DNA from 4 places in the Microbulbifer sp. TB1203 genome. Region 1 is predicted to be linked to each of the others. Evidence: predicted binding sites of a transcription regulator. Region 1 holds the regulator's gene; each other region holds the start of a gene.
What was found. The regulator LexA, encoded in region 1, represses DNA repair genes until DNA is damaged. The targets are predictions, from matches to a motif close to ACTGTNTNTANANACAGT.

Region 1 (5,908 bases):
TCAGCAAAAAAGACGAAGACCTACTGTTGCCGGACGTGAAAGTGGGAGAGAAACTCTCGCTGAAAAAACTGGATCCGAAACAGCATTTCACCAAACCGCCGGCGCGTTACAGCGAGGCGGCATTGGTGAAAGAGCTGGAAAAGCGCGGTATCGGCCGTCCCTCCACTTACGCCTCAATCATTTCCACTATCCAGGACCGCGGCTACGTCCGCTTGGAAAACAGGCGCTTCTACGCGGAAAAAATGGGGGATATCGTCACCGACCGCCTGAGCGAGAGTTTCAAGAACCTGATGGATTACGGTTTTACTGCCAACCTGGAGGAATCCCTGGACGCGGTGGCGGGGGGGGACAAGGGCTGGAAAGAGCTGCTCGACGAATTCTACAAGGACTTCTCCGCGCGCCTGGAAAAAGCCCAGGCCGCCGAGGACGGCATGCGCCGCAACGCGCCCACGGACACCGATATCGAGTGCAGCAAGTGCGGCCGGCATATGCAGATCCGCACCGGCTCCACCGGCGTTTTCCTCGGCTGCTCCGGTTACGGGTTGCCACCCAAGGAGCGCTGCACCAACACCATGAACCTGGTGCCCGGCGAAGAGGCCGTGGACGCGGACAAGGATGAAGAAGCAGAATCCCGCCAGTTGCGCGACAAGCGCCGCTGTTCCAAGTGCGGCACCGCCATGGACAGCTACCTGCTGGATGAGCAGCGCAAGCTGCATATCTGCGGCAACAACCCGGATTGCAACGGCTACGAGGTGGAGAAGGGCACTTTCAAGATCAAGGGCTACGACGGGCCGCTGATCGAGTGCGACAAGTGTGGCAGCGATATGCAGCTGAAGTCCGGTCGTTTCGGCAAGTACTTCGGCTGCACCAGCGAAGAGTGCAAGAACACCCGTAAACTGCTCAAGAACGGCCAGCCGGCGCCACCGAAAATGGATCCGGTGCCCATGCCCGAGCTGCCCTGCCAGAAAGTGGACGACCACTATATCCTGCGCGACGGCGCCTCGGGCTTGTTCCTCGCCGCAAGCCAGTTCCCGAAGAACCGCGAGACCCGCGCGCCACTGGTGAAAGAGCTGTTGCCGCACAAAAGCGAGATCGATCCCAAGTACAGCTTCCTGTTTTCGGCGCCCACCGAGGACGACAAGGGGCGGGATACGGTGGTGCGCTTCAGCCGCAAGACCCAAGAGCAGTATGTACAGTCCGAGGAAGAGGGAAAGGCCACCGGCTGGCGCGCCTTTTATCGAGACGGCAAGTGGCAGATTGAGTCCGGAAGCAGTGGTACCACGCGCAAGCCGGCACACAAGAAAGCGGCCGCGGGCAGATGAGCAATCCTTACACCGGCGCGGTGGCGTCCGCTCTGCGTAAAAGCCAACTGCTCCTGGATGGAGAGACCGGGCCCGCGTTGCGGCAGGTGGCGGTGCAGGAGGGAGCAGTGGTGCAGCTGTGGCGCGCCTACCGCGCCTTTCTCTGCGAGCTGGCGTTTCAGTTGCAACTGGGTTGCGAACCGGAATCCGCGTCTGAACTCAAGGAGCGGGCCGCAGCCCGCGGTACGGCCTGTGCGGAGGCCGCTGAACTGCTGGAGCTGCTCGGGGACCCTGACAGCTGGCTGTCGCAACTGCAGGCCGCGTGGTTGCAGCTGTGGAAGTTCTCCGGCGGGAAGAGCGAAGGAAATCGCGGGGAGGATAACTTGATTCCGTTGCAAAACCTGTCCGCTGCCGAAATTCCGGCTCTCAGCGAAGAGCGTTTGCAAGCATGGCGTGCCGCGCTAGTGGAGTTGGTGCGGCGCCAGCGCGCGCATATGGAAGAGTGGTAGGAGCGGGCAGTTTTTAAGTCCGATTTCTGGCTTCCGGCCTCTGTATGTTACCCTGCACACAAATTGATGTAGCGGGAGAAGGGTATGTCCTCCGAGACTTTTGAAATTGTTGAACTGGCCAATGGCGATGTGGCGCTGCGCCGTGCCGGCCACCGGGAGGACCCGCTGGTGCGTATCCATTTCTCCAGTGAGAGTCTGGATTTCATACGCGAACACAAAATCGCCATTGCCCGGGCCATGCTGGAGGCCGGCATAGAAGCTGTACAGAATATCGACGATATGGAGTCGGGTTATTTCGATGAAGACGAAGAGGGGACCCCGGTAAATCACACGGTTCATTGATCAATGACCAGTTACCAATGTTCAATTGGGATTACTCCAGCCTGGTCATTGTTAATTGATCAGGGGCTCTGCCTGATCACTCCCACCGCCAGTCCTTCAATGGCAAAACGCTTGTCCCGCATATCCACTTGAATCACTTCGAAATCCTCGTTTTCCGGCAATAGCTGCACAGTGGCCTGGTTGCCTTTGCGGCGGAAGCGCTTGACGGTGACTTCATCTTCGATCCGCGCCACCACTATCTGGCCATTGCGCACTTGATCTGTGCGCTGTACCGCAAGCAGGTCGCCATCCAGTATGCCGGCGTCGCGCATGCTCATGCCGTGCACCCGCAGCAGGTAGTCCGCCGGTGGGTGAAAGAAATCTGCCGGAAGGTCGCAGTAATCCTCGATGTTCTCCTCGGCGAGGATCGGGTTGCCGGCGGCTACACGCCCTACAATCGGCAGGCCCGGTTGATAATCGGGAATGCGGATTCCCCGCGAGGCACCCGCCACCATCTCGATCGCGCCTTTGCGCGCAAGTGCCTTCAAGTGTTCTTCCGCGGCGTTGGGGGATCGAAAGCCCAGTTCCTGGGCGATCTCCGCGCGCGTGGGCGGATAGCCGGTGTCCTCCAGATAGGACTTGATCAGTTCAAGTACCTGGGCCTGGCGTGCAGTGAGATTGGTCATAGGGTCACCTGAGGTTGTTCTGTATTTATATACAGTTGCTGGGATTATATACAGATTTGCCTCCTGCGCAATCTTTGTGCCGGTGGGCGGCCGGCAACGCCATTGTCGCTATTAAGCTGCTATAAGTAGAGGAGGGGAGAAAATGGCTGGTTGAAAGAGATACGCGACAAATAAAAGGAAAGAAAATGCTGGACGCAAAAATGCCGGAAGCCTGGCGGGTACTGCGGATACAGTCCGAGCTGGTGGATGGAATTGAACGACTGATTGCGCTCACCGGTTCCGTGACAGTATTCGGCAGTGCGCGCTTTACAGAGGATACTCCGGAATATCAGCAGGGAGTCAGACTGGGGGAGTTGCTGGCCGCCGAAGGTATACCGGTGATGACCGGTGGCGGCCCGGGGATCATGGAGGCCTGCAATCGCGGTGCCTTGCCCCAGCGCGGCGTCTCCATCGGCCTCAACATAGAACTGCCTTTCGAGCAGGCGGCCAATCCCTACCAGGACATCAGCCTCAACTTCCGCTACTTCTTTGTGCGCAAGTTTATGTTCGTCAAACACGCGGTGGGTTTTGTGGGTATGCCCGGGGGCTACGGCACCCTGGACGAACTGTTCGAAGCGCTGACCCTGGTGCAGACGCAGAAGGTGCAGCGCTTTCCCATCGTGCTGGTGGGCAAGCGCTATTGGGCTGGATTGCACGGCTGGTTGATGGATACGGTGCTGGAGAGCGGCTGCATTGACGCCTCGGACCTGGATTTATTCAGCATGGTGGATACTGTAGAGGAGGCGGCGGAGATCATTATCGATTACATCAGGGGGCGGGAGGCGTGATACGAACCTCCAGTTTTCATTCTCTTGGCAAGGGGCCTCAGGACGACTCGTCCGTCCCCTCGAAAGGTTCTCCCTCAACGTGGTCGAGAGGGTTGGTATCCTCCGGCACGCTGAAGCCCCGCGCATTCGGTGACTGGTCGTCCACAGTCAGGCCGAAGGCCGCGTTGGCATCCTCCGGCTCTGCCGCCGTGACCAGCGACATCTCCCGCCACTGTTCCCAGTCGAACTCATCCAGGGTGCCGTCGGCGTATTGGACTTCGATGGTATCGTCCACCGCGACCACTTCGAACAGCAGGCCGCCGTCGATATTCTCGAACCAACTGCCAATTTCCGGTCGTTTATGAGTCATGGCAACCCTTCTCCTCGATTCTTCCCTTCAATTTAATGTCCGCGCCACCGGTTCAACACCGCCTGCTGGCGCGGAATATGCTAATCTGCCTTTTCACTAAACAACTGTTTTAATTGTTGGTTCGAATTCCTATGAGCCAGACGGATACGGTCGGCCGGATATTGGACGCCGCTGAGGTGCTCTTTGCCGAGCGCGGCTTCACCGAAACCTCCCTGCGTACCATCACCAGCACAGCCGGGGTCAACCTCGCCGCAGTAAATTACCACTTTGGATCAAAAAAAGAACTGATCCAGGCAGTGTTCGAGCGCTTTCTGACGCCTTTTACCGCCAGTCTCGCCGGCGAACTGGATCGCCGTGAGGCGGCGGGCCAGCGGCTGACGGTGGAAGAGCTGCTGGAGAGTCTCTACCGGGTGGGGCTCGGCAGCCTGGCGGCAGAGGGGCGCGATCCCCAGCGCTTTATGCGGCTGCTGGGGCTGGCCTATAGCCAATCCCAAGGGCACCTGCGCCGCTTTATCGTCTCCCGCTACGGCGACAGCTACAGCCGCTTCGCCGGCCTGCTGGAGAGGGCGCTGCCGCACCTGGACCCGGTGACCTTCTACTGGCGCCTCTACTTCATGTTGGGCGCCACTGTATTCACTCTGTCGAGCTTTGACGCCATCGAGGCTATCCTGAGAGAAGATTTCGGCGCCCAGAGCAGCCTTCCGGAAACCCTGGACCGGCTGGTGCCCGCGGCGGCGGCGATACTTAAGGTGAATGCGGAATGATGAATGCGGAATGCGGAATGCGGAATGCGGACAAATTTGGACAGCCGAAGGCTGCCCACGAAGCGGGTGGGGCACAGGGATGTGTCCCATCAATGCGGAATGAAGGATATCCGATGCGAGACGTAGTTGTTCGGGTTGCCCGTGGAGCTCGGTCGCGGCCGGTGGCGGTTCCGTGGCACGAAGCAGGCCCGCGTATTCCGCATTCATCATTCCGCATTCCGCATTGAGAAGAGGAGTTCCCATGATCGGCCCGGTAATGATCGATATTGAAGGCCAGGAGCTGACTGCGGAGGACCGCAGGCTGCTGCGGCATCCGCTGGTGGGCGGGCTCATCTTTTTTGCGCGCAACTTCCGCGACCGGGTGCAGATCGAGGCGCTGGTGGCCGATATCCGATCGGAGCGTTCGGAGCTGCTGTTGGCGGTGGACCAGGAGGGCGGCCGGGTACAGCGATTCAAGGGGGAGTTTACCGTGCTTCCCTCGATGCAGGCGCTGGCCGCCCGCGCCGACGCGAAACGGCTTGAGGATGTGGGCTGGTTGCTGGCGTCGGAGCTGCTGGCGGTGGGCCTGGACTTCAGCTTCGCCCCGGTGCTGGACGCGGATGACCACCATTGCCGCATCGTTGGCGATCGCAGCTTCTGCGCGGATCCGGCCAGGTTGGCGGCGCGGGTGCGGCCGTTTATGCGCGGCATGCACGAGGCCGGTATGGCCACCACCGGCAAGCACTTCCCCGGCCATGGCCACGTGCTCGAGGACAGCCACGAGGAACTGCCGGAGGACGAGCGCTCACTACAGGAGGTAATGGCCTCGGATGCACTGCCCTTTATCGAGTGCATCGGCGCGGGGGAGCTGGACGCGATCATGCCCGCCCATATCCGCTTCGTGCAGGTGGACAGCCAGCCGGTGGGCTTTTCCCGCTACTGGCTGCAGCAGGTGCTGCGCGGCCAACTGGGCTTCGATGGAGTCATCTTCAGCGACGACCTGTCCATGGAGGGAGCCGGTGCCGCCGGTGGCTACGGGGCCAGGATACGCGCGGCCCTGGACGCCGGCTGCGACATGGGTGTGGTCTGCAACAACCGCGCCGGCGCGCTGGAGATACTCGAAGCCCTGGACGGTTTCTCACCGGTGCGCGAGTCCAGTGACCGACTGCAAC
Region 2 (5,908 bases), 1.0 Mb from region 1:
TTTACAGCTCCGGACCCGCGGCATTCGACTACGTCTTCTGCGACTGCTCGGAACAGCAGTCGCTGGAGTTCCTGCGCCAGGCGTTTGTAGCCGGCAACTCCGAATTTGGCTACCGGCAACACACCGCGGCGCTGCTGGACGGCACCCTGGTGGGCGTTTGCGCCATCCGCGATGCGACACAGAACCTTGCATTCACACTCTCCGCCCTCCGCAGCATCGCAAGCTTCTACCCTCCTCTGGCCGCCATGCGCACCATTACCCGCGGACTGCGCACCGAGCTGGTAATACAGCCGCCAAAATCCGGAGTCGGAGTTATTTACCATCTCGGGGTTGCGCCGGAATTCCGTGGCCTCGGTATCGGCAGAAAACTTCTGCAAAAACTGCTGGAGCAAATTCACGAGAGAGGCCTGGAAACCGCCGCGCTCGACGTTGCGGAGACCAATCCGCGGGCAAAGTCCCTCTATAAATGCATGGGCTTTTCTGAGAAGCACACCCGCACGACCGGACTACATTCCCGCTTTGGCAGAGTACCGGATCACACCCATATGGAGCTTCCCCTAAACTCCGGGAAACAGCCAGTCTAAAAACCCAGCCCCACACCGAGACCGCATTTTCTAAGACTTCAAACAGGTTCCAAGACCCGGCACAGACCGCTAGCGGATCGGGGATACCTCGGCAGCGGGCTATACGACCAAAATCGAAGGAAATAACAGCTATCACTTTTACTTCCATCCGCTATTGGAAATGGAGATCGCTCTCTCCCCCATCCATCTCGACGACAGGTAAGCATGTGTACCCTGTCTGTTAATGCCTAAACTTGTGCGAGTCTGCGATTCCGCACTCCGGTGACCGTGCAGACAATGAGAGCCGGAAAGGAGATGGCGGAAACGCCATAGGTTTTTCGGAGGCCGCGGGGCACTCGAAACAGCAACACCATGAGGGTTGAACGATGCATGCTCGAGTCAAAACACTATTGGGTTTTACCACTCTGCTTTTATCCGGCCTGGTACAGGCGGATATCACCATTGAAATGCGCGCCGTAAACAAAGACGGCGTCGGAAAACCGATCGGCCAGGTGGTCGCCAGCGAAACGAAATACGGCGTCGTGTTTACCCCCTCCCTCACCGGGCTGACGCCGGGGCTGCACGGCTTCCATCTCCACGAGTTCCCCAGCTGTGAGCCCAAGGAAAAGGACGGCAAGATGACCGCGGCGCTGGCGGCGGGCGGACACTATGACCCGGCCAAAACCAAGCGTCACGGCCCCCCCTGGGGCGACGGGCATCTCGGGGATCTTCCCGCCATATTTGTCGACCCCAAAGGAAGTTCCACCAGCCCGGTACTGGCCCCCCGGCTGAAACTTTCCGACCTGAAGGGGCATTCACTGATGGTTCACCAGGGAGGGGACAACTATTCGGACCATCCGAAACCCCTGGGTGGAGGCGGCCCCCGTGTCGCCTGCGGGGTTATCAGCACATCCAAATAGTATCGGGCAATCCCGCCGCTACTTGCGTCACTTGCCGGGGATTTGCCCAATCTGGAAATCCCCGGACACAGACTATTCGGATAACCTGGTAATCAGCCAGCCGCTGCTGGTCCCCTGCACCAGCAGGGAAAACAGCACCACCCCGAATACCATCGACTGCACCATCCACCAGTAGGGCAGCTCCATAGGGATGGACAGCACCAGCGCGATGGCAATCACCCCGCGCAGGCTGCCCCAGCCCAGCAGCAGGCGCCAGGGCTTGGAGATTGGCGGCCCCACAAACCGCGCCAGGGGCGCAACCGTAAATATTGCCAGCGCACGCCCGCCGAGGGCGGCGGCAATGGCAATCAACATGGCGAACCAGTGCTGGCTGAACATTTCAAAGGTAATGGTCAATCCCATGATCACGAACACCAGGCCGGTGAGCGCCAGCGCCAGCCATTCCCAGGTGAACGCCGCTCCCACCAGCCGATCTTTGTCCCGCAGCTGCAGGCCGGCGCGGGCCACGATGGCACACATCATCACCGCGAGAATACCGGACACTCCCGCGATCTGTTCCGCCAGGTAAAAGCTGCCGAAGGCGGCCAGCACCAGGATCATCAGCGCCGACCCCACGGCGCGCAGGAACAGCACCAGGGCCACCGTCGCCAGGCCGCACAGCGCCCCCAGTGCCAGCCCGCCGATAAAGCTCCACGCAAAATGCAGCATCACACTGCCGAACGGCTGGACGCCGCCCTCCACTGACTGGGTTGCCAGGCCGAGCACCAGGCCGAAAAGTACTATCGCGGCGGTATCGTTAAACAGGCTCTCCCCTTCCATCAGGATCAGCAGATCCTCCCCCGCACCACTGCTGCGCAGTTTGGCAACCACCGCTACCGGATCCGTGGTCGCCAGTGCCGCGCCGGTCAGCAGCGCCGCTGTCCAGGGAAAGCCCGCTGGGTGATGGGTACCGTAGTAGAGCAGCGTCGCGGCAATCACCGTGAAGACGGCAACGCCCAAAATAGCCAGCAGCAATACCGGCCCCAGCCAGCGCTTCAGCGCCCGCGGGTCCAGTTGCCATGCGGCCTCGAAAATCAGCACCGGCAGAACGACGAAGAACACCAACTGGTTCAGGTTGTACGCCCGCAGGACTGCGTCGTAGTCGGTCACCGGCGGCAACAGCCCGGCGAGCACCCCGGCCGCCAGGCAGCCCAGTGCATAGTCAATGTGCAGGATGCGCGCCAGCACCAGGCCAAAGGCCACCGCCATCAGCAGATAGAGCACTTGACCGACTAAGGTTGTCACCATGGCATTCGGTTCCCTCCGCTATGTCCATGATCTTCAGTGTATGCCCGATTCACCCCGCTTGCGCAGGAGCGGCCCCTCAATTTAGACTGTACATATATACAGTTAATGAAGTGTAGCCGTCATGGCCGAAGAGGACACAGCCAACCCACCACAAGCCCGCAAGGGCCGGGGTGCCGCCAGCAATCTGGCCGGCCGCTTCGCCACCCGGGTAAGCCGGCGGGAGAACGACGGCTGGCAGCTGGAGGAGGAGCCGCCGGAGAGGCTGCTGACCGAGGCCATCGAGGAAAAGGCCCGGACTATTATCAGCAGCAACAGCTCGCCGGACCTGCCCTTCAGCCAGTCGATCAATCCCTATCGAGGCTGCGAGCACGGGTGCACTTATTGCTACGCCCGCCCTTCCCACGCCTATATGGACCTGTCCCCGGGGCTGGACTTCGAGAGCAAAATCTTTTTCAAACCCAACGCCCCGGAGCTGCTGGAAAAGGCCCTGCGCAAACGCAACTATGTGTGCAGCCCCATCGCCCTGGGTACCAATACCGATCCCTACCAGCCGCTGGAGAGAGACAAGCGGATTACCCGCCAGCTGCTCGAGGTGATGCAGCGCTTTCACCAGCCGGTGACCATAGTGACCAAGAGCCAACTGATCCTGCGCGACCTGCCGATACTGGCGGAGATGGCACAGGACGGGCTCGCCCAGGCCGCCATCAGCGTAACCACGCTGGACAATGACCTGAAAAGGAAACTGGAGCCGCGCACCGCCGGTCCCGCCGCACGCCTGCGCGCACTGGAGACCCTGAGCGGCGCCGGCATCCCCACCGCGGTGCTGGTCGCACCCATGATCCCGGCGCTGAACGACAGCGAACTCGAAGCCATTCTCGATGCCGCGCAAAAGGCCGGTGCGGAATTCGCGGCCTATATTCTCCTCCGCCTGCCCTACGAGGTGGCTCCACTGTTCCGCCAGTGGCTGCAGGAACACTACCCCGAGCGCGCCTCCCACGTGATGAGCCTGGTGCAGCAGAGCCGCGGCGGGCGCGACTACCGCAGCGACTTTTCCCAGCGCCAGACCGGCACCGGCGTCTTCGCCCAGCTGCTGCAGCAGCGCTTTCGCGTGGCGATTAAAAAACTCGGGCTGAACCGGCGCAGGCTGGCACTGGACTGCGGGCGCTTCTCTCCGCCTCCCGCAAGCGGCGAACAGCAGTCGCTGTTTTGAGGAGTTCAAATCGCTGACTTGTTCGCCTGCAAGCAGGCTCCGGAACTCCATTCGATTCCTGAGCCCGAGTCATTACAATAGGCGGCCGGAATTTCCGCGAGGCCACCTTGAACAACTGGTTTGTCTATCTGATACGCACCCGCAGCGGAGCCCTCTACACGGGGATTACCCGCGATGTGGAGCGCCGTTTCGCCGAGCACGCCAGCGGCAGCCCCAGGGGCGCCAAGGCGCTGCGCGGGCGCGGTCCGCTGACCCTGGCATTCCAGCACGCAGTTGCCGAAAGATCGGAGGCCCTGCAACTGGAGATGCGGATAAAAAAGTGGCCCAAGGAAAAGAAAGAGGCACTGGTGGCCGGCGATACCGCGCTGCTGGTCGAATGCCAGAGCGGATCGTCCTGATCCGCTCAGTAGGCCACTACCGTATACTCCTGGGAAGCTGTCGAACAGCGCCGCTGGGAGCCAGCCCCCGGATCGAGTCCAGGGCAGGCTCTGCTGGCGAATAACGGCGTTGCAATTCAGCACCGCCTTTTCGCCTGCAGGGCAGGCTCCCACAGCAGGCACAGTGCACAACCAAGCGGACGGCGCCTCGATCTGAACTCCGAAATCTTAGATCAACCGCGGCTTCATAATCTCCGCAATCCACGCCATAAACACCTGTACCCGCCTGGGCTGGTGCCGGCGGTTGGCGTACACCAGGGACACCGGCATGGGCGCGGGCCGGTACTGTGGCAGCACCTCCTCCAGTTCCCCCGATTCCAGATAGGGATGCACGCCGGCCTCCGGCACTTGGATAATCCCCAGCCCCGCCCGGCAGGCCTCCAGGTAGGCCGCGGTATTGTTGACGGTGACCGCTCCCTCCATGGGCAGGGATTTCTCCCTGTCCGGCTCATCCGGGTCGATATACTCGAAACCGGGCGGCCGCGCGCCGAGGGACGGCACATAGTGGACCAGCCGATGCCGGGACAGGTCCTCCAGGCTTCGCGGTGTACCGTGTTCCGCCAGGTACTCGGTGCTGGCGCAGCTCACCGTGCGGTAGTGGCCCAGCGGCCGCGCGATCAGGCCGGAGTCTTCCAGAGTGCCGACCCGCAACACGCAGTCGAATCCCTCGCGCACAACGTCCACAAAGCGGTCGGTGCTGCTCAGTTCTATCTCCAGGTCCGGGTGCCGGCGCAGGAATTCCGGCAGCCGCGGTATCACCAGGTCCCGCGCCACCGGCAGCGGCATATCCACGCGCAGGCGCCCGTGCAGCGCCGACGCATCCTCGCGGAAGAGGTTCTGCAACTCGTCCATATCCGCCAGCAGGTCCCGGCTGCGTTCGTAGAAAACCCGCCCGTCCTGGGTCATCTGCACGCTGCGGGTGGTGCGATGCAGAAGCCGGGTGCCGAGCAGGTTCTCCAACTGCCGCACCGCGCCGGACACGCTGGCGCGGGACAGGCCCAAGCTGTCCGCCGCAGCGGTAAAACTGCCCTGCTCCGCCACTCGCAGGTAGATCTGCAAGGCCTCCAATAATTTCACGCCGCTCGCCACAATTGTTCAAGAAGAGTGAACAGTCTAGTCCGGGAATTCTATGCGCTAACGGCCGGCATAGAGGCGGCTTTTCAAATCAGCGGGGACCGGCGTACTTTTCCAGATGCGCCGCCAGTCCCTTGCGAATAACGCCCCGATCCGTGCCCAGCACGAACAGCGACACCTTTTGATCCAGCCATTTCCCGTAATCCGCGTCCTCTCTCGGAATCGCACAGAAGGCGATGCCCGCCGCCGCCGCGGCTGCGGCGATACGCTCTATTCCCTCGATAACCGCGGGGTGGCGCGTCTGCCAGGGCAGGCCCAGCGCCGCGGACAGGTCCGCGGCGCCCTCCATCAGGATATCGACGCCGGGCACCTCGGCAATGGCCCTGCAGGCTTCCAGCCCCGCGCTATCCTCGATCA
Region 3 (5,908 bases), 2.2 Mb from region 1:
CATGCGCCCGGGCTCCTGGGCGGACATCTTGTGCGGGAAGAGGTTTTCCTCCACCCCGGCCATAAACACCAGCGGGAATTCGAGGCCTTTGGCGGAGTGCAGGGTCATCAGCTGTACCGCGTCCTCGAACTCGTCCGCCTGGCCCTCGCCGGCGTCCAGTGCGGCGCTGTCCAGGAACTGGTTGAGCAGCGGCGGCTCCTCTTCGCCTTCGGGCACGTCGATGCCATCGAAGGCGCGGCAGGCGCTGACCAGTTCCTGCAGGTTCTCCACCCGGGTCTGGCCCTTTTCACCCTTTTCCTTGCCGTGGAATTCCAGCAGGCCGCTGCGCTCGATCACATCCTCGGCGATCGCATCCAGCAGTTTGTCTTCGGCATCCGCGGCCAGTTGCTCCACCAGGTTGAGAAAGCTCTGCAACGCATTGCCGGCACGCGCGGACAGTACGCGCTGCTCGATCATCTGCGTCGCGGCTTTCCAGAGGGAACTGCCGTGCTCGCGGGCATAAGACCGCACCGCCTCGACGCTGCGCGCACCTATGCCGCGGGTGGGGGTATTCACCACCCGCTCGAAGGCGGTGTCGTCGTCGCGGCTGGCGATCAGGCGCATATAGGAGAGGGCATTTTTGATTTCCATGCGCTCGTAGAAGCGCTGACCGCCGTAGATGCGGTAGGGTACCTGCTCGCGGAGCAGGGCCTCCTCCAGTACCCGCGACTGGGCATTGGAGCGGTAGAGGATGGCCACGCTGTCGCGGCGGTTGCCGTCGCGCACCCAGTCGTCGATGCGGTCGACGATAAAGCGCGCTTCGTCCTGCTCGTTGTAAGCGGCGTAGACCGCGAGGGGTTCGCCTTCCTCGCCATTGGTCCACAGCTCCTTGCCCAGGCGCCCGGCGTTGTTCGCGATCACCGCGTTGGCGGCGTTGAGGATGGTGGCGGTGGAGCGGTAGTTCTGCTCCAGGCGCACCATCTGCACGTCGTGCATATCCCGAGCGAAGTGCTGGATATTCTCGATTTTGGCCCCGCGCCAGCCGTAGATGGACTGGTCGTCGTCACCCACCGCGGTGATATGGCACTGGTCACCGGCGAGCAGGCGCAGCCAGGCGTATTGGATGGTGTTGGTGTCCTGAAACTCGTCCACCAGGATATGCGGGAAGCGGCGGCGGTAGTGGGCCAGCACGCTGTCGTTGTTCAGCCACAGCTCGTGGGCGCGCAGCAGCAGCTCGCCGAAATCGACGAGACCGCCGCGCTGGCAGGCCTCCTCGTAGGCGAAATAGATGCGCACCATAGTCTGCAGCCAGGGATCGCCGCCGGCATTGATGTAGTGCGGGCGCAGGCCCTCGTCCTTCTGCGAGCCGATCCACCACTGGGTCTCCCGCGGCGACCATTTGGATTCGTCCAGTTGCAGGTCGTTCTGCACCCGCTTGATCAGGCGCAGCTGGTCGTCGGAATCGAGAATCTGGAAGTTCTGCGGCAGGTTGGCCTCTTTCCAGTGGGCCTTGAGCAGCCGGTGGGCCAGGCCGTGGAAGGTGCCCACCCACATGCCGAAGGTGTTTACCCCCAGCAGCTCCTCGATGCGCCCGCGCATCTCGCGGGCGGCCTTGTTGGTAAAGGTGACCGAGAGGATGGAGTAGGGGGAGGCCCCCTCCACCTGCATCAGCCAGGCGATACGATGCACCAGCACGCGGGTCTTGCCGGAGCCGGCGCCGGCCAGTACCAGTTGGTTGCCCGGGGGCGCGGCCACGGCCTCGCGCTGGGCGTCGTTGAGGGGGTCTAGAATCTGCGATACGTCCATGGCGGGGATTGTACCAGAGCCGGGGCCTCTTAAACTGGCTAAATAAACAGGTCCGTGTCTTTGATGGGCACGCTCGCCGGGCCCGTTTTGACTCGCGCCGTCCATGGCGCTCGCCCGCTTCGCGGGCGCCTGCGGCGTCCAAATCGGCGGTCCTGCCGATTTGTGCCCATCTACGCCCTCGAGACCCGGACAGAATGACCGCCCCCGGCAGCACGACCGCCACCGCCTCGGCTAGAACCACTCGCCAGCATCGGGGCTTGCGGCTAAACTGCCAATCCGAATATACAAAGGAAGTCCCGTGAAACCGGCGGAAGTCACGCAGAAAATCAGCGAACAGCTGTCATCCATGCGCAAATCGGAGCGCAAGGTGGCGGAGTATATCCTCGCCAATCCGGACGAGATCATCCATATGCGCATCGTCGACCTGGCCACCGAGGCCCAGGTGAGCGAGCCGACGGTAGTGCGATTCTGCCGCGCGGTGGGCTGTTCCGGCTTCCAGGAGTTCAAGCTGAACCTGGCCCAGCAGTTGGCCTCCAGCCCCAGCTTTGGCCAGATCGCAGTGACCGATACCGACACCATTGCCGAGTACAAGCGCAAGGTGTTCGACTCCACGGTGGACACCTTGCTCAATGTGCGCGACAAGATAGACGCCCGCGCGCTGGAGGCGGCGGTCACCGTTATCGCCGCCGCGAAAAGGGTCGAATTCTTCGGCTTCGGCGCCTCCGGCGCGGTGGCCGCGGACGCCCAGCACAAATTCTTCCGCCTGCAACTGGCCACCGCGGCCCACTCCGATCACCACATGCAGAACATGTCCGCCATGTCCATGGAGCCCGGCGACGTGGTGGTGGCCATCTCCCAGAGCGGGCGCACCAAGGCGCTGCTGCACTCCATGAAAATGGTCAAGGAGCAGGGCGGCACCGTGATCGGCCTGGCGCCGAGCGGTTCGCCGGTGGCCCGGGAGGCAACCATTCCGCTGGAGGTGGATGTAGAAGAGGATATCGAGATCTACACTCCCCTCTCCTCGCGCATCGCCCACCTGGTAGTGATCGACGTGCTCGCCATCGGCGTGGCCCAGCGCAAGGGGCCGCAGTTGCAGGAGCATTTGCTCAAGCTGAAGAAGGGGCTGTACAGCCTGAGGGAAGACAAACCCTGATCGAAAAACAGTTTTTCCCTTATAGGATGGGCAAAGCGAAGCGTGCCCATCAGGGCCGCAGATGATGGGCACGCTTCGCTTTGCCCATCCTACGGGAATCGCCCGGCTCCCGTTCAGCCGGCATAGTGTTTTTTCAGCGCCTCAATAAAGACACTGACCTTCTGCGGGCGCTGTGCCGTAGCGGGAAACACCGCATAGATCCCCCCGCCGGGCAGTTTCCAGTCCGGCAATAGCCGCACCAACCGCCCGGCGGCGATGTCTTCGCCCACCGCGTAATCCGGCAGTACTGCGATGCCCGCGCCCGCCAGCACTGCGGCCTGCACCGCGCCGGTGGTGTTGGCCATGATTGCCGGGTTGAACCGCCGGGTCTCTTCAACACCGTTTGCAGTGAAGGTCCAGTACAGGGGATTGGACAGCACCGATAACCCGACGAAGGGGCACTGCCCCAGTTCCTCGGGCGACTGCGGCAACTCTCCGGAGAACAGCTCCGGCGCCGCCACCAGCCACTCACTGAAATGCGCGATCTGCGCCGCGCGGTGGCTGGAATCCGCCAGCCGGCCGATACGAATGGCCAGGTCTATTCCCTCCGCCACCATATCTATGCGCTGGTCGCTGGAGAGGATCTCCACACGCAGTTCCGGGTATTCCCGGCACAGTTGCGCCGCCAGCGGTGCGACCACCGCGGCCGCGTAGTCCACCGGGCAGGACAGGCGCAGCCTGCCGCGGGGCTGTTGGACGCAACTGCCCACCTGGGAGACGGCCGCTTCCGTATCCCGCAGTATCTTCTCGCAGGCCTCGTAGAACAGGGTCCCGGCCTCGGTCAGGTGCAGCCGGCGGGTGGTGCGCACCAGCAGGTGGGTGCCGATTTCCGCCTCCAGCTTTTGTATATGCGCGCTGACCACCGTCTTCGCCAGCCCCAGGCGCTTCGCCGCCGCAGTGATGGAGCCGGTCTCCACTACCGCCACGAAGACCACCAAGCGGTTGAGATTGATATCCAACAGATTAGCCATTGCCTTTATTGTCCTTCTATACCGAACAAAGATTCCAGATTTAACCATCTTATCAGCACAGTAGTTCGGGACCATACTGCTCTCCGTCGAATCCACAACCCACTTATCGGAGAAAAGACCCATGAAAATTGCACTGATCGGCGCCAGCGGATTTATTGGTTCCAGCCTGCTCACCGAGGCCCTGGAGCGCGACCACCAGGTTACCGCCCTGGTCGCCCACCCGGACAAACTGCAGCCCCGCGACGGCCTGACCGCGGTGGGCATCGACGTGCTCGACACCGGGCGTCTCGCCGATCGGCTGGCCGGCCACGACGCCGTGATCAGCGCCTTCAGCGGCCACGCCCAGGAGGATGTGCGCGGCTATTACGGCCGCGGCATCGAGTCGATCCTCGCAGCAACCAAACGTGCCGGGATAGAACGCCTGCTGGTGGTCGGCGGCGCCGGCAGCCTGGAGGTGGCGCCGGGGGTGCAAATGGTAGACACGCCGGAATTCCCGGCGCAGTGGAAGGAATCCGCGCTGGGCGCGCGCGACACCCTCGAGCGGCTACGCGGTGAAGAGGAACTGGAATGGACCTTCCTGAGCCCGGCGGCGCTGATCGAGCCCGGCGAGCGCACCGGCAATTTCCGCCTCGGCGGCGACCAGTTGCTGGTGGACGGCGAGGGCCAGAGCCGCATCTCGGTACAGGACTACGCCGTGGCAATGATCGACGAACTGGAACAGCCCGCGCACAGCCGCCGGCGGTTTAGCGTGGCTTACTGACCTCCTTTCATACCAGCGGGCCGCTCGGCCCGCTCCGAATGGATGCCGAACTGCGGGACGCATTTGCGGTTATCGTAAATTCGGCAGACGGGGTGCTGTGACCGGAGAACCGGTCGCGATAGACCGGGAAGCCGCCGCTGGCGAAACGCGGGGCGCGCCGCTACCATGGCACCCCCGCAAAGACTTCTCTTCAAAAGTCCGACGCCGCTGCCGGCTCCCCGCCGGAGAACTTTCACCGCTGTACCCGAGCCGATACCTATGCCGCCGATTTCCATGTCCGCCGACAAGACCCCGCCACGCTGGCTGGCGGTGTGGCTGGCGGCGCTGGTGGCACTGACGCCCTTTTCCATCGACAGCTACCTGCCGGCGATCCCGGCCATGGCGGACGCCCTGGGCACCGCCGTTGCGCGGGTACAACACTCGGTATCCAGTTTCCTGCTCGGCTTCGCCATCGGCCAGCTGCTCGGCGGGCCCCTGTCGGATCGCTGGGGCCGGCGTTTGGTCGGCACCATCGGCCTGCTGGTATATATCGCCACCTCGTTGATGGTGCTGTTTGCCAGCCACGTGGATCACCTGATTATCCTGCGTTTTCTGCAGGCAATCGGCGGCGGCTTCGCCACGGTGATCTGCGCGGCAATCGTGCGCGATCTCTATCAGGGACGCGAGGCGGCGAAGATTATTTCCATGATCAGCACCATGATGCTGGTGGCGCCGCTGATCGCGCCGGTGATCGGCTCGCTACTGCTGGTCGCCGCCGGCTGGCAGAGCATCTTTGTTTTCCTGATGCTGTACGGTGCCGCCATGCTGGTACTGGTGCGCTTCCTACTGCCGGAGACGGTTTCGCGCTTTTCCCGCGCGCGGCGCCAGCGTACCTCGAAGAGTTCGCTGGTGCGCAACTACGGCCAGGTGCTGCGCAACCGGCGGGCATTGGGGTTTCTCGCCGCCCAGTCCTGCGTCAGCGGCTCCATGTTTATCTATATCACCACCGCGCCCTTCGTATTCATGGAGTTTTTCGAAGTGCCAGCGAGCCACTTTCCAATTTATTTCGGCATCTGCGTACTGGGATTGATTTGCATGGTGCAGGTGAATATCCGCCTGCTGAATTTTTTTGAGCCGCGCAATATCCTGCTGGTGGGAATTATCTTGCAGGGGTTGGGCTGCGGCCTGCTGCTGCTGGGCACCATGACCGGGGTGAAGGAA
Region 4 (5,908 bases), 510 kb from region 1:
TGGGGATAGTAATTGGGGAGTTCGGAATAGCTGCGGCCCAGCAGGGTGCCGCTGGTGTCGAAGACGAAGGCGGTGGTTCCGGTGGTGCCCTGGTCGATGGACAGGATCATGGGGAATTCTCGCGCTTATTGTTGTTTCCCTGACAATCTGTAGGAGCGGCCGTTGGCCGCGATAGCGGGCCCGCGGCCCGCGTGCCGAGCTGGAGCTCGGCGTTCCCAGGGAGCCGCTCCTACAGGGGTCAGTAAACTCTAATGAGCAGAGTATAAGTCGGATTCCTCCGCGTCCAGCGCCCAGTTGATGGCGTCGGCGGGAAATCCGCGGTAGGCGAGATAGCGTTGGCGCCGCGCTCGTTCCTTGAGCTGCTGGTCACGCGGCAGGGCGGAGCTGACCGGACTGCGGAATTTGCGCTGCAGCTGCTCCGCGGCGAGCGCAAACCAGTCCGCTTCCAACTGCTCCAGCGCACTGTTGATCAGGTCGCCTTCGATACCGCGCTGGTGCAATTCGCGGCGGATGCGCAGCGGTCCCTGGCCACGCTGTACGCGGGAGCGGGCAAAGACCTCGGCGAAGCGGTGATCGGACTGGTAGTTGAGATCCTGCAGGCGCTGGAACAGCGCATCGAAATCGGCGCAGGGGAATTTATCTGCGAGCTTCTCCCGCAATTCGAGGCGGGAGTGCTCGCGTCGGGAGAGCAACTCAAGCGCCGCACCGTAGAGCGCTTGAGTCTTGTCCTCGGAGGGAAACACTAGTCTTCCGTGATTTCCGCTGCGGTTTCCTCCGGCTTCGCCGGCACCGGAGCACCCAGCAACTGCGCGCGCAGCTGGCCTTCGATCTCATCGCGGATTTCCTGGTTCTCCTTCAGAAACTTGACCGCGTTGGCCTTGCCCTGGCCGATCTTGTCGCCCTTATAGCTGTACCAGGCGCCGGCCTTGTCGATCAGGCCCAGCTTGACACCGTAGTCGATGATCTCGCCCAGCAGGTTGATGCCCTGACCGTACATGATCTGGAACTCGGTCTGCTTGAACGGCGGCGCCACCTTGTTCTTGACCACCTTCACCCGGGTCTCGTTGCCCACCACTTCGTCGCCCTCTTTCACCGAGCCGATGCGGCGGATATCCAGGCGCACGGAGGAGTAGAACTTGAGCGCGTTGCCGCCGGTGGTGGTCTCCGGCGAGCCGAACATCACGCCGATCTTCATGCGGATCTGGTTGATGAAAACGCACAGGGTATTGGTGTTCTTGATATTGCCGGTGAGCTTGCGCAGCGCCTGGGACATCAGTCGCGCCTGCAGGCCCACGTGGGAATCGCCCATCTCGCCCTCGATTTCCGCACGCGGGGTCAGCGCCGCCACCGAGTCCACCACCAGTACATCCACCGCGCCGGAGCGCACCAGCATATCGGCAACTTCCAGCGCCTGTTCGCCGGTATCCGGCTGGGACACGATCAACTCGTCCACATTCACGCCGAGCTTTTCCGCATAGATGGGGTCCAGCGCGTGCTCGGCATCGACGAAGGCACAGGTGCCGCCCTTGCGCTGGGCTTCGGCAATGACCTGCAGGGTCAGGGTGGTTTTACCGGAGGATTCCGGGCCGTAGATCTCCACGATTCGGCCGCGGGGCAGACCGCCGATGCCCAGGGCCACATCCAGGCCCAGGGAGCCGGTGGATATTGCCGGAATCTGGACGCGCTCCTTGTCCCCCATGCGCATCACCGTACCCTTGCCGAACTGGCGCTCGATCTGAGACAGCGCCGCCTGCAGTGCCTTGTCTTTGTTGGAATCCATGACCCTTCCCGTGTGTTTGAGCGTTGTTTGTTGGGGGCAAGCTTAGCGAAGGATTACTGTATAAGCAACCAGTAATCCCGGGAGCGCGGAGCTCCAGCTCCGCTCGCGGTCCGCAGGACCGTCACCGGCTCAAAACTGGAGCAGAATCGCCACCCGCCGCTACTCCGGATGTTCCCGCACCAGCACCAGCATCCCCCGCAGCGCCTCGGCCACCGTCTGCGCCTGAACCGCCGCGCGGTCTCCCTCGAAATGGAAACACTGCGCCCGGATGGTTACCGGCTCCTGCCCGGCGGATATGGCCCAGGCGATCCACACCGTGCCCACCGGCTTCTCCTCGGTGCCACCGTCCGGGCCGGCAATGCCGCTCACCGCCACGGCGATATTGGCATCCATGGCCGCCAGCGCACCGCTGGCCATCTGCCGCGCCACCTGCTCGCTCACCGCGCCGAAACTTTCCAGATCCTCCTCCGCCACGTCCAGCCAATCGCGCTTGATCCGGTTGGCGTAGCTCACCACCGAGCCCTCGAACCAGTTGGAGGCCCCGGGCACCGAGGTGATGGCCGCGGCGATGCCGCCGCCCGTGCAGGACTCCGCCGCCGTGGCGCGCCAGCCGTGCTTGTGCAGTTCCTCGCCGAGGGTCTGCGCCAATTCCAAAATCTCTATTTTTCCGGTCATCCGCAAGCCCCTCTCAATCACTCATTTGCAATAAACCTGCTAGGGCTACCACACCAAGTCACAAACAATGAGCGAACCGCACGCGTAGCCGCCACATGCAGCAGGGCCCGTTCATTCAGCTCCCGAGCCCGTATTTCGGTGATATCCTCCGTACTATTTCCTCTCGGCGGCATGGGCACCACGCCCTCTGAGATGCCGACCAGAAACACGTCCTTGAATTCCAGGCCTTTGATCCGATGCATGTTGGCATAACGGACCCCTAGCACCGCGGTATTATCGGTAGTATCCCGGCTGACTTTGTACACTTCTATCCCGGCTTCCCGCAGTTTCCCGGTGACCATTTTCAAAGGAATTTCCGTTCGCCCTACAAGGCAGATATCACTCAGCGGAACCGCCTCTTCCTGCAAACGCCGGATCTTCTGAACAATAAATTCCGCTTCATCCTGCGCATTTTCGAATCCATGCACAGACGGCGGCTGGCCATCAAAAAGTGACCGATAGCCATTTGGCCTGTCTGTCCCGCCGTCCAGGTCATCGACCTCCACGCCCTCCAGCACCGCGGTGGCATAACGGCGGATCTGCTCACTGGTACGGTAGTTGATACGAAGTTTGCGCCCCCTGCCCCGAATATTGATACCGCAGGAGGATAAAGAAGCCCTTTTCTTGTAGATGCGCTGGTGAGCGTCACCAACAATCATCATGCAATCCCGGTTGTCAATGGGCACCAGCTCACCCAGCAACTTGAATGCCTCAGCGCCGAGATCCTGGCCCTCATCGACCACAACCGCACGGTAGGGCCGCACCACCGCCCCCTCCCTGATCTTGTCGATGGCAATAAAGACACCGTCCTCCATCGTTACCAGGCCATGTTGATGAAGCTGCAGGCGCATCTCTTCGAATACCGGCCAGATCTGCATCCGTTGTTTTCTGTTCAGCGCCACCCCGCGACCAATACGGCTGGCCTTGAAATACTCCTTCTGACTCAGCACCCGCTGTGGAAGAATGACCCGCTCCCACTCTTCCTCATAAAAGGAGTCTGGTAAATCAATTTCGCTGGGAGCCATTTGCACGGCCCTTTCCCAACACTTGTCATAGGACTCGTTACCCGGATACACGATCTTGAGCGACTCTTTCTCGCGCTTGAGAAAACGATGCACCCAGCGATCAATATTCATCACCTCGATTTGCTTCATCTGCTCGGGCGTGCAGATCTTGCGCAAATTGGCCTCGATATCCATGGCCAGGTTGCGGGTAAAGGTGGTGAACAGCAGCCTCTCATCGGGCTCGAGCACATTCTTGACCAGCCAGCGGGCGCGGTGCATGGCCACCACCGTCTTGCCGGTACCAGCCCCGCCAAGCACCCGTACAGGGCCGTTCCAGGTACGGTCGACGAGTTCACGCTGGGTCGGGTGCAGGAACACCCGCCACTGCTCCAGAGGGGCCTCAAGCATCTGCTTGAGCTCCATCTCATCTTCCACCACATGGAAACGGCGCTGGCTCTGGGATGTCAGCAGGGCCCGCTCGTAGTCCTCGATATCGATCTTCGACGGACCGTCCGCAGCGGCATACTCCTCCATCACCTCCTCGAGCGGCAGCCCCTCTGCCAGGAAACACAGCGCCTCGAAGGCCTCCACCGGAAGCGTGTTTTGCATGGCATCCAGCTGGTCCTGACTGACCAACGCCTTTACACCCTCCAGCCGCTCTTGCGGAATACCCAGCCTCAAGAGCTCACGATCCCGCAAACTGAATAGAGGCTCAGCGGCCGGCACTGCTTGCGCAACCACCGCAACGGCAAGCTCACTGTGAACCGTCTCGTAGATTTGCAGCGAACCCGTCTCAGGGTGCACCTCACACTTGTGCCGCCGTGCCCAGTCGTAGGCGGCGTCGTGCTTGTCCACCCACATCATCAGGTAGACATTGCCCACCTTCGGCTTGTAAACGATCCCCCGGTAATCCTGGTCAATGCGCACCGAGCGGTATCCGGGGCTGGCCGCATCGTTGATCTTCTCGTAGTTGATGCCGGAAGCTTCGGGGTTATTGCGAAACTTGCTGACAAACTCATTCACCTTCTTCTGCTGCGCCCTCGGCACTCGCGCAAAAGCCTGGAAAAAGTCCTGGGAAATGGCGACTTGTATGGCTGGCATTACCAGACTCCATCCTGTTTCAGTTGTTCTATCCGGGATATCAAATCCCCCCCGGCCTCGACAGCGATCCAGCCCGCGGGCACTGAGATCAATTCTTCAACGATCACAACTTTCTGATCGACCCAACACAGTTCTACAACCTCTCCACTCACAAGCACCTCACCGTTATCCGCGGTCAAGTCCAGCCCCACTTGCGGCTCGGGCAGTCCCAGGGCAATCAGGGCATGCAACTGATCTTCGGGAATCAGGCTCAGCTCGAAGACATCGCTCCACTGGCCCACCACCTGATCCCGCTCACCGCCAGTTTGGCGCAGCGCCTCCCAACTGCGCCAGACACTATCCAGACTGCCATCGGCAACTGTGCTCCGGGTGGACATGGAAAAGCCCCGTAGGAACTGCAATTGGTTGGCCGCATGCCAGAAGGCCCGCCAGTTGCTCTTAAAATCATCCGTCAGCTGCGTGTTGCGGTCATCGAAACACAGGTGGAGCATCATGCCCGACAGCAGGGTTTCTTCGCCAACCGTCTTCATGGCCGCGCCCGGCAAGGTGGCAGTAACCTCCATGCCGCCCGGAGAATTGCCGAAGGCGTCCATCATGCCACCCAGCACTCTGCCCTGCTCAGACACTGCAAGGCGCTCCCTCACCCACTGGGGAGCATTCTCCTGCAATTCATAATCCACCTTGTGGCGCAAGGCGGTGTCGGTAACAGACCTGGGGTGCAGCAGGGTTACCCCGCGGAAGAGTGACCATTGCGGATCTTCCGCCAACACCCGTTGAGGGTCGCGCAGAATGCGCTCCAGCCTCCGGAAACTGCCCAGGCTGGCATTCGCCTTCTGCTTTGCCGCCCCCGCCCAACCCAGCGAGGCGGCCAGCTTGTCCCAGACTGCCGTCATGCCGGGCTCAACACCATCGGCGCGCAGAATATCAATATCCAAGGGTTTCTCCGGCTTTCCGGGCTCCGGCAAATCATCCCAGTTGAGCGAAAATACCCAGAACCGCTCAGACAGCAACAGCCCCGAGCGCTTGCGCACATCATCGCCAACAATATCGTGGTGGTACTGCAGCCCATCCAGGTACACCGCGATGGGTCGATACTTGCGGGCATCCTCTTCCCGCGCCGGGCGCAGCAGCACATCGATTTCGGTCATCACCGGCGCCCCGTCCTGGGGGCCCACCTTCACCTGGTGCTCCAGGGACCAGCTGGATACCTGCCCGTCTGCACCGGTAATCGTCAATAGGCTCCCGGTCTTCCCATTTACGAGAGTCGGGGCCATGCGCCCCCCCGGGAGAGCACCCAAGGCATCAACGA

Region 2: a site for LexA is predicted at 2,856-2,873, ahead of PP263_RS02305 (PA0069 family radical SAM protein). Genes of this name have one in related genera too.
Region 3: a site for LexA is predicted at 1,819-1,836, ahead of uvrD (DNA helicase II). Genes of this name have one in related genera too.
Region 4: a site for LexA is predicted at 1,836-1,853, ahead of recA (recombinase RecA). Genes of this name have one in related genera too.

The regions. Positions count from the first base shown of each region.
Region 1 covers NZ_CP116899.1:1,554,965-1,560,872, reverse strand. The annotation lists gene topA (type I DNA topoisomerase) at 1-1,322, shown strand, start outside; gene PP263_RS06615 (DUF6586 family protein) at 1,319-1,810, shown strand; gene PP263_RS06610 (hypothetical protein) at 1,895-2,152, shown strand; gene lexA (transcriptional repressor LexA) at 2,212-2,817, opposite strand; gene PP263_RS06600 (TIGR00730 family Rossman fold protein) at 3,003-3,644, shown strand; gene PP263_RS06595 (DUF6763 family protein) at 3,682-3,993, opposite strand; gene PP263_RS06590 (TetR/AcrR family transcriptional regulator) at 4,125-4,757, shown strand; gene nagZ (beta-N-acetylhexosaminidase) at 4,999-5,908, shown strand, end outside.
Region 2 covers NZ_CP116899.1:540,546-546,453, reverse strand. The annotation lists gene PP263_RS02320 (GNAT family N-acetyltransferase) at 1-584, shown strand, start outside; gene sodC (superoxide dismutase [Cu-Zn] SodC) at 950-1,483, shown strand; gene PP263_RS02310 (cation:proton antiporter) at 1,556-2,770, opposite strand; gene PP263_RS02305 (PA0069 family radical SAM protein) at 2,892-3,980, shown strand; gene PP263_RS02300 (GIY-YIG nuclease family protein) at 4,088-4,378, shown strand; gene PP263_RS02295 (LysR family transcriptional regulator) at 4,586-5,494, opposite strand; gene PP263_RS02290 (aldolase/citrate lyase family protein) at 5,583-5,908, opposite strand, start outside.
Region 3 covers NZ_CP116899.1:3,780,830-3,786,737, reverse strand. The annotation lists gene uvrD (DNA helicase II) at 1-1,785, opposite strand, end outside; gene hexR (transcriptional regulator HexR) at 2,084-2,938, shown strand; gene PP263_RS15990 (LysR family transcriptional regulator) at 3,052-3,948, opposite strand; gene PP263_RS15985 (NAD(P)-dependent oxidoreductase) at 4,070-4,708, shown strand; gene PP263_RS15980 (multidrug effflux MFS transporter) at 4,967-5,908, shown strand, end outside.
Region 4 covers NZ_CP116899.1:2,066,499-2,072,406, forward strand. The annotation lists gene glpK (glycerol kinase GlpK) at 1-110, opposite strand, end outside; gene PP263_RS08805 (regulatory protein RecX) at 249-743, opposite strand; gene recA (recombinase RecA) at 743-1,780, opposite strand; gene PP263_RS08815 (CinA family protein) at 1,940-2,455, opposite strand; gene PP263_RS08820 (UvrD-helicase domain-containing protein) at 2,473-4,599, opposite strand; gene PP263_RS08825 (DEAD/DEAH box helicase) at 4,599-5,908, opposite strand, start outside.